DNA from 4 places in the Kitasatospora azatica KCTC 9699 genome. Region 1 is predicted to be linked to each of the others. Evidence: riboswitches for the same ligand, from Rfam matches in the RefSeq annotation. Region 1 holds a riboswitch; each other region holds the start of a gene.
The links. Region 1 has a riboswitch for cyclic di-AMP ahead of BR98_RS16180 (M23 family metallopeptidase). Riboswitches for the same ligand answer to the same signal wherever they lie in the genome.
Positions count from the first base shown of each region.

Region 2: linked by a shared signal. The riboswitch ahead of BR98_RS40085 (transglycosylase family protein) and the one ahead of BR98_RS16180 (M23 family metallopeptidase) in region 1 are both predicted to bind cyclic di-AMP.
Region 3: linked by a shared signal. The riboswitch ahead of BR98_RS42360 (transglycosylase family protein) and the one ahead of BR98_RS16180 (M23 family metallopeptidase) in region 1 are both predicted to bind cyclic di-AMP.
Region 4: linked by a shared signal. The riboswitch ahead of BR98_RS31360 (C40 family peptidase) and the one ahead of BR98_RS16180 (M23 family metallopeptidase) in region 1 are both predicted to bind cyclic di-AMP.

Region 1 is NZ_JQMO01000003.1:1,134,193-1,137,388, reverse strand. It holds gene BR98_RS16195 (TetR-like C-terminal domain-containing protein) at 1-299, opposite strand, end outside; gene BR98_RS16190 (alpha/beta fold hydrolase) at 299-1,123, opposite strand; gene BR98_RS16185 (YiaA/YiaB family inner membrane protein) at 1,237-1,524, opposite strand; cyclic di-AMP (ydaO/yuaA leader) riboswitch at 1,691-1,856, shown strand; gene BR98_RS16180 (M23 family metallopeptidase) at 1,868-2,695, shown strand; gene BR98_RS16175 (hypothetical protein) at 2,685-3,196, opposite strand, start outside.
Region 2 is NZ_JQMO01000002.1:1,064,392-1,067,587, reverse strand. It holds gene BR98_RS05015 (NUDIX domain-containing protein) at 1-205, opposite strand, end outside; gene BR98_RS05010 (YchJ family protein) at 231-662, opposite strand; gene BR98_RS40095 (LysM peptidoglycan-binding domain-containing protein) at 711-911, opposite strand; gene BR98_RS40090 (hypothetical protein) at 1,044-1,415, shown strand; partial or broken gene BR98_RS40085 (transglycosylase family protein) at 1,364-1,654, opposite strand; cyclic di-AMP (ydaO/yuaA leader) riboswitch at 1,657-1,825, opposite strand; gene BR98_RS04995 (APC family permease) at 2,175-3,196, shown strand, end outside.
Region 3 is NZ_JQMO01000003.1:2,296,237-2,299,432, reverse strand. It holds gene eno (phosphopyruvate hydratase) at 1-658, opposite strand, end outside; gene BR98_RS42360 (transglycosylase family protein) at 875-1,573, opposite strand; cyclic di-AMP (ydaO/yuaA leader) riboswitch at 1,577-1,742, opposite strand; gene BR98_RS20905 (cytochrome P450 family protein) at 1,954-3,196, opposite strand, start outside.
Region 4 is NZ_JQMO01000003.1:4,651,196-4,654,391, reverse strand. It holds gene BR98_RS31360 (C40 family peptidase) at 21-1,157, opposite strand; cyclic di-AMP (ydaO/yuaA leader) riboswitch at 1,162-1,313, opposite strand; gene BR98_RS31355 (C40 family peptidase) at 1,577-2,602, opposite strand; gene BR98_RS31350 (NYN domain-containing protein) at 2,789-3,196, opposite strand, start outside.

The sequences.
Region 1 (3,196 bases):
CGGCGCGGGTACTCGGTGGCGTAGCCGTGGTAGGCCCGCAGCAGTGCCTCCACGGCCGGTTGGCCGTGCAGTCCGGCGATCGCCGCGCGCAGCCGGGCGGCCAGGTCGCCGGTCACCCGGGCCGCGATCAGCCGGCGCAGTCCGGCCAGGCCCCCGGGTACGTGCTTGTAGAGCGAGGGGGCCGCCACCCCGGCCCGCGCGGCCACGGCGGCCAGCGTGAGGGTCTCGGGGCCCTGCTCGTCGATCAGCGCGAGGGCGTGGTCGACCACGGCATCGGGGGTCAGTCCGGCGCGGGGCATCAGGACACCTCGGTGAGGAAGGGGAGCAGGGCGTCGGCGACGGCCTGCGGGAACTGGGCCATCGGGTAGTGGCCGGCGCCGTCGATCATCACCTTGCGGCCGTTCAGCGCCTTGACCTGGCGGTCGGCCACCACCTCCGGCTTCGGGAAGTCGGGGTCCTTGGTGCCCATCAGCACCAGCGCCGGGCACTCGACGCCCTCGGTCCAGCCGATCGGCGAGGAGTTGCCGCGGACGTAGCCCCGGGTGGCCTGCTTGCGGCCGGGGGTGCGCAGCGCGGCCTCCAGGCGGGCGTTGTAGGCGGCGATCTCGGGGGTGACGCCGCCGGGGTAGGCCATCTTGTTCAGGTACCAGCCCCAGACCTTCGGGAAGGCGAGCACCGCCGAGCCCGTCAGCTGGACCAGGCCGCGCATCAGCGCGTTCTGCGGCAGGTTCTCGACGAAGGCGTCGACCAGCACGATCCCGGCGACCTTCTGCGGCGCGGTGGTGGCGGCCTTGACCACGCTGGCGCCGGTGTAGGAGCTGCCGACCAGCACGGCGCGCTCGATGCCCAGCTCGTCCAGCAGGGCCAGGGCGTCGGCGGCGGCGCCGGCCGGGCCGTAGTCGTCCCAGGCGATCGAGGACTCGCCGAAGCCGCGCAGGTCCATGGTGATCACGCGGTGTCCGGCGGCGGTGAGCAGTGGGCGCAGGTGCCGGTAGACGGCGCGGGAGTCGAGCATCCCGGGCAGCAGCACCACGGGGGTGCCTTCGCCTTCGGTGTCGTCGTAGGCGAGGGTGCCGCCGGCGAGCTGCAGGTACCGGGTCTGCGGTGCGGTGGTGGCGTTCACGACGGGCCTCCTGGCCTGACGAGGTGGGTGCCGGCTGCTACCGACACCCACAAAGCTATGGCTAATAGCCATAGCCGTCAACCCCTCCTGGGCACCGCCTCCGGACCGCCGGGTCAGCTCTCGACCCGGAACGGGTCGTGCTCGGCCAGCAGCTTCTCCAGTCGGGCCTGGTCGACCCGGGTGACGATCTCGCCGACCTCCTGCCGGTCACGGATCACCTTGGCGAGGGTGAAGGCGGAGGTGACGGTGTAGAGCAGGCCGAGCGCGAGGAAAGCCCGCATCCAGGCGCTGACCGGCAGATAGGCGATGCCGATGGAAAGGCCACCGGCGGCGAGGGCGAAGGAGAGGATCGCCTGGACGTAGTAGGCGGACGTGGTCCGCGGCTGAACCGAGGAAGTCATGCTTGAAGGATCGCCAACTCCGGTGCCCGTCACATGAGTACGCGTACTCAGTTCGGCACCCAAAGTAAGGGTGTGCCAATCCCCCTGGTATGGCTTGGAATCAGGGGCTCCTGGGATTAACGTTTGATAACGCAGCGCGGTCGGCAACGCCGTACCCGAACGGCACCGTGCGCCGTCGCCTAATCCTGAACCTGTCAAAAATGCGGGCAAGGGAGCCGGGGAACCACCGTTCCTTGGGGTGAATCGGACTGTCTCCCATCAGGGGCCGGTCCGTAGGAGACCTTCCTCTCCGAACCCGTCAGCTAACCCGGTAGGCGCGAGGGAAGGAAAGGAGCGCGCCCCCGTGGCGTTGACGCATACTCCGGCTCTGCTCGATCACGCCGGTGCGCCGGAGGAGACTCCCCGCCACCGGCTGCCCCGCCAGTCGCGCTCCGGTTCCCCGGTACTCGGCGTCACCGCGATGGCCGCCGCACTCGGCGCCACCACCGGCCTGACCGCCACCGCTGCCGCGGCCGCCACCCCGGCGAGCGCCCCGGCGACCGCCGTGATCGCACCCGACGAGAGCCCCGCGGCGAGCGCCGCGGACCCGGGTCTGGCGCTGGCCGCCCGGATCCAGCAGCAGGCCGACCCACGCACCGCCGCCGAGGAGGCCGCCCGCCTGGAGGCCGCGCAGGAGGCCGCCGCCAAGCGCGCCGCGCAGGCCCCGCAGGTCCAGGCCCCCGAGGCGCAGGCACCGCAGGCCCCGACCGAGCCGGCTCCCCCGGTCGAGGCCGCCCCACCGCAGGGTGCGCAGGCCCGGCTCCCCGTCGCCAAGTACACCCTCACCGCGCCAGGCTCCCCCTGGGCGCAGTTGAACACCGGACTGGACTTCGCCGCCCCCGCCGGCACCCCCGTGGTCGCCGTCACCGGCGGCACCGTGAGCTCGGCCGGCTGGTCCGGCAGCTACGGCTACCGGGTGATCCAGACCCTGCCCGACGGCACCGAGCTCTGGTACTGCAACCTCGCCTCGATCACCGTCACCGCCGGCCAGGTGGCCCCCGGCACGGCGCTCGGCAAGGTCGGCGCCACCGGCAGCGGCACCAGCCCGCGCCTGCACCTGGAGGTCCGCCCCGGCGGCGCGGCCCCGGTCGACCCGGTGGCCTGGCTGCAGGCGCAGGGCGTCACTCCGTAGCGTCCCCCGCCGCTCCGGCGGCCTCGTTGGCCTGTCCGGCGGCTTCGTCGCCCGCCTCGGCGGCGGCTTCGTCGGTCGGCCAGTCGGCGATGTCCGGCAGCTCCACCAGCCCGCGCTGGACGATGTACCGGTCGACCTCCGCCGCGCCCGGCTCCGGCGCGAGGTCCTGGTACTCCGTCAGCAGCAGCTCCGGCAGTCCGGGAACCGTCCACTCGCCGAGCAGCCGCAGCGCCTCGGCCTGCACGGCCGCCTCGAAGGCCGGGAAGTCCCCGGACAGTTCGGCCGGCATCGGCAGCCCGAGCGCGTTCAGCCCGGCCAGGTTGCGGTAGCTGCGCTGCATCAGCCGGTTCTCCACCAGCAGCCGGGCGCCGTCGGTGGCCATCCCGATCGAGAGCAGCACGCCCTCGGTCCAGCCCTCGACGCCCTCCGGCTGGTCCAGTTCGGTCAGCGCGGCCAGTGCGATGATCCGCTCCGCCTCGCCGAGCTCGCGGAAACCGGCCA
Region 2 (3,196 bases), on a different contig from region 1:
GGCCGTCCGGGTCGGTGAAGTGGACGGCGCCGAAGAGGATTCCGTGCGGCAGGGTGCGCAGGTAGTCGGCCAACGGCAGCTCGGCCAACGGCAGCTCGGCCAACGGCAGCTCGGCCAACGAAAGCTCGGCCAACGGGAGTTCGGTCGGTGGGGCGGCGGGCTGGAGTTCGGCCGGCAGGACGGCGGGCGGGTGGACGTCGGTCATCGGACTCCTCGGGGCGGTGCGGGGCTCAGTCCGCCTCGACCTCGCCGTCCAGGTACACCCAGGCACCCTCGTGGCGGACGAAACGGCTGTTCTCGCGCATCGTCCCCGAGCTGCGGCCCTCACGGTAGTAGGCGCGGAACTCGACGGTGCCCGAGGTGTGGAACGGGCCGCCGTCCGTGCCCCCGAGGATCTCCAGGCGCTCCCAGCGCAGCTCCGGCGCGAGATCCAGCGCGCTCGGCCGGGTGTCCGGGTGCCAGCTGCTCAGCAGGTAGCCGACGTCCTGGACGACGAAGGCCGAGTAGCGCGAGCGCATCAGCTGCTCGGCGGTGCTCGCCTGGGCGAGACCGCGGTGCAGTCGGCCGCAGCAGTCGTCGTAGCTCGCCGGCAGGCCGCACGGGCAGTCGCTCGTGCGGGTGGCGGCGGGCTTCTTGGCGGGGCGGGTGGTTCGTCGGGACATGGCCCTATTCTGACGGGCCGATTCCGACGGACGCCGGGGCGCCCCGGCTCAGGGGAGCTGGAGCTGCTGGCCGGGGAAGATCAGGTCGGGGTTGCCGCCGACCACGCCGAGGTTGTCCTGGTAGAGCTGGGTCCAGCCGTCGAGGTGGTGGCTGGTGGCGATGCCGTAGAGGGTGTCGCCGCTCTGCACGGTGTAGGGGCCGCCGACGGGGGCGGGCTGCGAGCCGGGCTGCGGTGCGGGCGCGGGCATCGGGGCGGGCTGGGGCTGAGCGGGCACGGAACCGGGCGCCGGTGTGCCGGGCTGCGGCTGCGCCGGAGTGGTCGGCGTAGCGCTGGGCGTGGTGGGGGCTGGCGCGGGGGGCTGGTCCGCCGGGGAGTGCTGGTGGCGGGCGTGCCGGGAGCGGAGGACGCGGGCGCCGGAGTGGCCGTGGTCGCCGGTGCGCTCGGCGTGCCGGCGGTCGGGGCGGTGGGCGTCGGCGGGGTGGCCGGCGGCGCGTCGGTGGGGGCGGTCGGCGTCGACGGCCCGGACGTCGGCTTGTCGGGCTTGTCGGACTTATCCGGCTTGCCGGGCGTGGTCGACGTCGGCGCGCTTGGCGCCGGTGTCGGCGTGGTGGTCGCCTGGGCCAGTCCGGACACCGACTCGCAGCCCGGCCAGGCGCTCGGCCCGCGGTCGGCGAGCAGCTTCTCCGCGATGGCTATCTGCTGGTCCCTGGTGGCGTGCGAGGGATCGGCGGCGTACTCGTCGCCGCCGTAGGCGACCCAGTCCCGCGCGGTCAGGTGCAGCCCGCCGTAGAAGCCGTTGCCGGTGTTGGCGACCCAGTTGCCCGCGGTCTCGCACTGGGCGACCGCGTCCCAGGTGGTGCTCGGCGTGGCGTGGGCGCCGGTCGCGGTCAGCAGCGGCAGGGCCAGGCCCGCGCCCGCCACGGTGGCGGCGGCCACGGCGCGGTCGGTCTGGGTCGGGCGGCGGTGGCGGCCGGAACCGGAAAACACCATGGAACGTCCCTCTCCGCACGCCTGCGAGGTGAGCTGTCGGGTTCGGACCGGGAGGTTGGCCCGGCCACCCGCGCGGATCGGATCCGGCGGGCGGCTTCACCCCAAGCCGTGGGAGACGGCACTGAACCTGGGTCCCCCGCCCCTGCCCAGAGGTGTCGTCGTGGTCCCGGAAAGCGCGGTGGGCAGGACTCGGCGTACCGCGTTCGGGTGCCCGCTGTGGCGGGTTGCAGGGAGACTAGACGGATCATCACCTCGATAACAACCCCGCATCGCACACGTCACGCCAGAATCACAGAAGCCTCGCTGGTCCTACGACTACGGACTGATTGGGACACGGTCGGGAGTCGGCCGGGAGTCGGCGGGGAGCCGACGGGGAGCCGACGGGGAGTCGACGGGGAGTCGGACTATTGCGCCGGACGGCTGATCACGGGTGACCGCCACCGGCGCGCGGCGTGCGCGGGCCGCGTGAGCTGAGGCAGCGTCGGACAAGCCCTGTTCGTTCATGAGAGAGGCCGCAGCCATGGCGTCACCCGCTGCCGGGACCCAACGCAGCTCCCCGAAGCACGCGCTGCGGCGGGAGGTCGGCCTGGTCGGTCTGCTGTTCGCCTCGGTCGGCGCGATCATCGGCTCCGGCTGGCTCTTCGGCGCCGAGAAGGCCGCCAAGGCGGCCGGCCCGGCGGCCCTGCTCTCCTGGGGCATCGGCACGGTCGCCATCGTGCTGCTCGCCCTGGTGCACGCCGAGCTGGGCGGCCTCTTCCCGGTGGCCGGCGGCACCGCCCGCTACCCGCACTACGCCTTCGGCGGCTTCGCGGGGATGTCCTTCGGCTGGTTCACCTGGCTGCAGGCCGCCACCATCGCGCCCATCGAGGTGCAGGCGATGATCGGCTATGCCCAGCACTGGACCTGGGCCGACGGGCTGCTCCACGCCAAGGACCAGACGCTGACCGCCTCCGGCTTCGTCGTCGCGGCCGCGCTGCTGGCGGTCTTCGTGGCGATCAACTTCTTCGGAGTCAGGTGGCTGGCGCGCACCAACAACGCGGCCACCTGGTGGAAGATCGCGGTCCCGGTGCTGACCATCCTGGTCTTCGGCATCAAGGAGTTCCACGGGTCCAACTTCAGCAGCCAGGGCTTCGCGCCGTTCGGCGCCCGCGGCGTGCTCGCGGCGATCAGCACCAGCGGGGTGATCTTCGCGCTGCTCGGCTTCGAGCAGGCCATCCAGTGGGCCGGGGAGAGCACCCACCCGCGCCGGGACATCCCGCGTGCGGTGCTCGGCTCGGTGCTGATCGGCAGCCTGATCTACATCCTGCTGCAGGTGGTGTTCATCGGCGCACTGCCGGCCAACACCTTCTCCGGCGGCTGGGACCAGCTGACGTACACCGGAATCAGCGGCCCCTTCGCCGGCCTCGCCACGCTGATCGGCCTGGGCTGGCTGGCCTCGGTGCTCTACATCGACGCGATCATCTCGCCTGCGGGCACCGGCCTGATCTACGTCACCTCCAGCTCGCGGATCACCTACGGGCTGAGCCGCAACGGCTACGCACC
Region 3 (3,196 bases), 1.2 Mb from region 1:
CCAGCGCCTCGCGGTTGGAGTCCAGGTTCGGCGCGAAGCCGCCCTCGTCGCCCAGGCCGGTGGACAGGCCCCGCTCCTTCAGCACGCCCTTGAGCGTGTGGTAGACCTCGACGCCCCAGCGGACGGCCTCGGAGAAGGACTCCGCGCCGATCGGGGCGATCATGAACTCCTGGATGTCGACGTTGGAGTCCGCGTGCGAACCGCCGTTGAGGATGTTCATCATCGGGACCGGCAGCACGTGCGCGTTCGGACCGCCGAGGTAGCGGAAGAGCGGCAGGTCGGAGGCCTCGGAGGCGGCGTGCGCGACGGCCAGCGAGACACCCAGGATGGCGTTGGCGCCGAGCGAGGACTTGTCCGGGGTGGCGTCCAGGTCCAGCATCGCCTGGTCGATCAAGCGCTGCTCGGTGGCGTCGTAGCCGACCAGCTCCGGGCCGATCTGCTCGATGACGGCGAGGACGGCCTTCTCCACGCCCTTGCCGAAGTAGCGGCTCTTGTCGCCGTCACGCAGCTCCAGAGCCTCGAAGGCACCGGTGGATGCGCCGGACGGGACAGCGGCACGGCCGGTGCTGCCGTCGTCGAGGCCGACCTCGACCTCGACCGTGGGGTTGCCGCGCGAATCGAGGATCTCACGGGCTACGACGACATCAATGGACGGCACTATGCATCTCCTTGCGGAAGCGGTCCTGCGGACAGGGATGACGGAGGCGTTACGACCAGAGCCTAACCGCACCGGCCGGTCCAGCCACCCGGGCCTCGGCACCGTCTCACGGTGTGGCTCTGCTACCTGCCGGTAGTTCACCTGAATGCACGCGCGGGGCCACCTGGCACCACCCCGGTGCTGCCCCGCGCGTGCTGCCGGCGGGTCAGCTGCGCGTCAGCTCAGGTGCAGGACCTGGCCAGGGAGGATCAGGTTCGGATCCCCGCCCACCGTCGACCGGTTGGCCTGGTAGAGCGCCTGCCAGCCGCCGAGGATCCGCTGCGCCTGGGAGATATTGGAGAGCGTGTCGCCGGACTTGACGGTGTAGTCCTGCGCGCCGGTCGACGGCGTCGCCGGCGACTGCGGCTGGGGCTGCGTGGGCTGGGCCGGCGCGGGCTGGGCCTTGGGCTGCGTCGGCTTGGGCTGGGCCTTGGGCGTGGCCTGGGATTCCGGCGCGCCGCCGGCCGGGGCCGCGGTGTCCACCACCGCCGGGGCGCCGCCGCGGGTCAGGCCCGCCTTGACCGAACAGACCGGCCAGGCACCCGGGCCCTGGTCCACCAGCACCCGCTCGGCCACCGCGATCTGCTGCGACTTGCTCGCCTGGTTGGCCTGCGCCGCGTACTGGGTGCCGCCGTACGCGGCCCAGGTGGAGGAGGTGAACTGCAGGCCGCCGTAGAAGCCGTTGCCGGTGTTGATCGACCAGTTGTTGGTGCTCTCGCAGTTGGCGACCTTGTCCCAGACGGAGACCGAGGCGGCGTGCGCGCCGGTCGCGGTGAGCAGCGGCATCGCGAGCCCGACTCCGGCCACGCCGGCGATGGCGATGGCCTTCTCGGTATTGGTGCGACGACGGTGACGGCCAGTTCCTGAGAACAGCATTGATGTCCCTCTCCGCACGCCTGCGAGGTGAGCTGTCGGGTTCGGACCGGTGAGGATGGCCCGGCCGGCCGCCCGGATCGCTCCGGCGGTCGGCTTCACCCCTAGCCGTGGGAGACGGCAGAAAATCCTGGGTCCCCCGCCCCTGCCCGGGGTTGAGTCGATGTCCCGCGACGCGGTGGGCAGGATTCGGCGTTACCGCGCTCGGGGTTCGCATCCGCGAACTTCAGGGAGAGTAGGCAGATAGGAAGACCAATCACAAGCTCATATCGCCTACATCACATGAGAATTACGGTCCACTGTGGATCGCCTACTAACGGATCAGGTTTGTCCTGATTGATGAGCATTCAGATCGCCTGCGGGCAAGGGTTGGCGACACGCCGTCAGAGATCGACCGAGCCGACTTCCGGCGTAAAGGAGACCGGCAATTCCCGCAGCCCACGCATGATCAGACCGCCGCGCCAACGCAACTCCTCCGGCTCGGCAGCGAGCTGGAGGTCGGGCAGCCGGGTCAGCAGGGCGGCCAGCGCCCGCTGGCCCTCCAAACGGGCCAACGGCGCCCCGATGCAGTAGTGGATGCCGTGCCCGAAGCCCAGGTGCGGGTTGTCCCGGCGGGCCAGGTCCAGGGTGTTCTCCCCGGCGAACCGGGCCGGGTCGCGGTCGGCCGCCGCCAGCACCACCAACACCGGGTCGCCGACCGGGATCCGCACCCCGCCCACGGTCAGCGGCTCGGTCGCGAACCGCCAGGTGGCCAGTTCCACCGGACCGTCGTAGCGCAGCAGTTCCTCCACCGCCGTGGCCAGCAGCGCGGTCTCGCCACGCTGCACCGACTCCTGCAGCCGGGCCCGCTGCTCCGGGTGGTTCAGCAGGGTGTACATGCCGTTGCCGATCAGGTTGACCGTCGTCTCGAACCCGGCGAAGAGCAGGATGAAGGCCATCGCGGCGGCCTCGTTCTCGGTCAGGTGCTCGCCGTGGTCGCTGGCCCGGATCAGCCCGGAGATCAGGTCCTCGCCCAACTCGCCGCGCTTGCGGTGGATCAGCTCCAGCAGGTACGCCCGCATCTTCTTCACCGCGCGCGCCACCCCGCCGCGCGGGCCGCCGCCATGTCGGATCATCATCCCGGCCCAGTCGCGGAAGTCGTCCTGATCCTCGGGCGGCACCCCGAGCAGGTCGCAGATCGCGTAGATCGGCAGCGGGAAGGCGAACTCGTGGATCAGGTCCGCCGAACCGCGCCCCGCGAAGGAGTCCACCAGCCGGTCGGTCAGCCGCTGCACCTGCGGCTCGAACTCGGCCACCCGGCGCGGGGTGAAGGCCTTGGAGACCAGCCGGCGCAACCGGGTGTGGTCCGGCGGGTCGATGTTCAGCAGGTGCGTCATCAGGTTCGCCTGGCGCTCGCCCGGGATGCCCACCCGGCCGGTGCGGTGCGCATGCGCGTTGTGGTGCGTGGGGTTCTTGGAGAGCCGGGCGTCGGCCAGCGCCTGCCGGGCGTCCGCGTACCGGGTCACCAGCCAGGCCTCCACCCCGCTGGGCAGCGTGGTGCGGTGCACCGGGGCGTGCTCGCGCAGCCAGGCGTACGCGGGGTACGGGTCGGCCGCGAACTCCCAGCTGAACAGGGGCGGCATCGGG
Region 4 (3,196 bases), 3.5 Mb from region 1:
GGCTGTCTGCTGACGTCTCGTCAGGGGCGCACGATCGCCGAGATCGGCATCACCGTGGCGGACTCGTAGCGGACCACCGCGCCGGTGTGCGGGGCGTGGATGACCTGCCCGCCACCGACGTACAGGCCGATGTGGTGCATGTCGCCGAAGAAGACGATCAGGTCGCCGGGCTGGGCGTCGGCGATGTTGGTGCCGATGTTGGTCCCCGCCCCGGCCTGCTCCTGCGAGGTGCGCGGGAGCGAGACCCCGGCCTGCGCGTAGGCCCACTGGGTCAGGCCCGAGCAGTCGAAGGTGGATGGGCCGGCGGCACCGTAGACGTACGGCGAGCCGAGCTTGCTGACGGCGGCGGCTATCGCGGCCTGCGCGTGCGAGCCACCGGTGCTCGGCACGCTGGGGGTGCCGGCCGGCGCGCTCGGCGTGCCCAGGTCGGTGCGGGTGGTGTCGCGCGAGGCGGCGGCGCTCTGGCTGGCGGCGGCCTTGGCGTCCGCAGCGGCCTTGTCGGCGGCGGCCTTGGCATCGGCGGCGGCCTTCGCCTCGGCGGCGGCGATCGCCTGCTTCTGCTGCTCGGTCAGCGTGTTGAGCAGGTCCTGGGCCTTCTTCAGCTTGGCCTGGGCCTCGTCCTTGGTGGCCTTCAGCTGCTGGGTGGAGGCGTCCAGCTCGGTGAGCTTGGCCTGCGCCTCGGCCTTGTCCTGGTCCAGCTTGCGCTGCTGCTGCTGAAGCTGCTTCAGGGTCTCGGCCTGGGTGCTGTTCAGCTCGTTCAGCGAGCCGGCCTGGTTCAGGAACCGGTCGGGGCTGGTGTTGAGCATCAGCTGCACGGTCGGCGAGATGCCGTTGTTCGCGTACTGGTCGGCGGCCACCCCGGCCAGTCCGGACTGCAGGTTGGTCACCTGGTCCTGCTGGCGGGCGACCTGGTCCTGGATGTCGCTGACCTGCTTCTGCAGCGCCTGCTGCTTGACCTGCGCACCCTCGTAGCTCTGGTTGGCAGCCTCGGCCTGGCCGTTCAGGTCGTCGACCTGCGTCTTGACCTGGTCGAGGGTGGGAGTCGGATCGGCGTGCGCACCGGTCTGCGACGAGAGGGCGACGGCGGTCGCGGCAGCGGCGGTCAGGATCGACGCGCGTGTTCGGCCGACGGGCTTGGGACGACGATGGGACGCCACGAATCCTTCTTCCTTCGACCGCCTACCGGGTGAGCTGACGGGTTCGGGCTGGAAGACTGCCCTACGACGCCTCACCGACCGTCAGGTCGACCTGGCGCCGATTCACCCCGGAGGAACGTGTGGTTCCCCGGCTCCGGTCCGCAGCTCCCCCGCAGGGGCTCCCCGTCGGGCAGTCAACTGCCCGTGCCGCTTTCCAGACTCGGCGGTAACCCCCGCTGCCACCCGGGTCGGGTGAACGCCATCGCGGTGGTCCGGTTGACGACCCTAGTAACAGATCCGTGATCTGTTCAAATCTTTGTCGGAAGAATCGTCCAACTTTGACTGTGAGTGATACGCGGGTCACCGGAAGGTGATCATGAAGTGTACGAACAGGTGTCCGGGCTCACATCGAGGCGTGAGAGAACGTCAGGTCCGCCGGATCAGGGCCGGCGGATCGTGTTGATGGACCCGATCGAGGCGGCGTCCGCGATCCGGATCACGTCACCGGTGTGCGGTGCGTGCACGGCCTGGCCGTTGCCGATGTACATCGACACGTGGTGCAGGTCGCCGCCGTAGAAGATCAGGTCGCCCGGCTCGGCCTGGGCCAGGCTCGGCACCCGGGTGCCGACCGAGACCTGCTCGTAGGTGGTGCGCGGCAGCGAGACGCCGGCCTGCCCGTAGGCCCACTGGGTCAGGCCCGAGCAGTCGAAGTAGGTGGCACCGCTGGCGCCCCACTGGTAGGCGTGGCCCAGCTTGCTGAGCGCGGCCTGCACCGCGGCGCCGGCGTAGCCGGAGGCCGGCGGCAGGTTCAGCGGGGCCCGGACGTCGCTGCGCGAGGCACGGTCGGCCGCCCGCAGTGCGGCCTGGTCGGCGGCGCTGAGCGAGGAGAGCAGCTTCTGCGCCGCTGCCAGCTTGGCCTGCACGTCCGCCTTGGCCGCGTTCAGCGCCTGGGTCGAGCGGTCCAGCTCGGCCAGCGTGTCGGCGGCTTCCTTCTTCTCCTGGTCCAGCTTGCGCTGCTCGGACTGGAGCGACTTCAGCGCGTCGGTCTGGGTCGAGGTCGCCACCTGCATGCTGGCGGCCTGGTCCAGGTACTGCTGGGGGTTGGAGTTGAGCATCATCTGCACCGAGGAGTCGATTCCCCCGTTGCGGTACTGGTCGCCCGCCACGGCCGCCAGGCCGGACTGCAGCTCGGTCACCTGCTGCTGGGTGCGGGCCACCTGGTCCTGCAGCTGGGAGGCCTGCTGGCGCAGCTGGTCGCCGCGCTCCTTCTCACCGTTGTACTTCTCGGTGGCGGCTTCCTGCTGGCCGTTCAGGTCGTCGATCTGCGCCTTGACGTCTTCCTTCGACGGCTTGGGGTCGGCCCAGGCTCCGGTCTGTGCGGAGAGGGCGACCGCGGTCGCCGCAGCGGCGGTGAGCACGGACACCCGCGCGCGGCTCGGCTGCTTGGGACGGCGGTGGGACGCCAAGGGACAGCTCCTTCTTCTACCGGGCTCACCCGATCGGGTGAAGTGACCGGAAAAATAGGTTTGACGCCAGACCCTAGTGAACATCACATCTTCGCGCCACTCCCCCGCCGGTGCGAACTACCTTTGGCGCAGCGCCTTTCACCGACTCTTCACCGGGTGAACCCCGGTCAGTACCCGAACGGTACTTCAGGGACGCGACAACCGGTTCAACAGCAGGGTCGACGCCACCGGGCGTGCGCCGACTTTGCGCACGCCGTCGGCGACCTCCCGGTCGGCCGACACCACGACCACCGGGCGGCCCTGCGGCTCGGCCCGGACCAGCTGGCGGATCAGCTCGTCGGCGGTCTGCCCGGTGCGGCTGAACCGCACCCGCACCCCGCGCGGCGGCGCCATGATCACCGGCACGTCCAGGTCCTGGCCGTCGAAGACGCAGGTCACCTCGGCCTGGGTGCGCTGGGCCAGCATGGCCAGACCGCCCAGCAGCCGCAGCCGCTGCTGTTCCAGCGGCAGCGTCGGGTAGCCGGTCTTGGTCACGTTGTAGCCGTCCACCACCAGGTGCACCTGAGGGATCGCCAGCAGCTGGTCCAGCAGCGC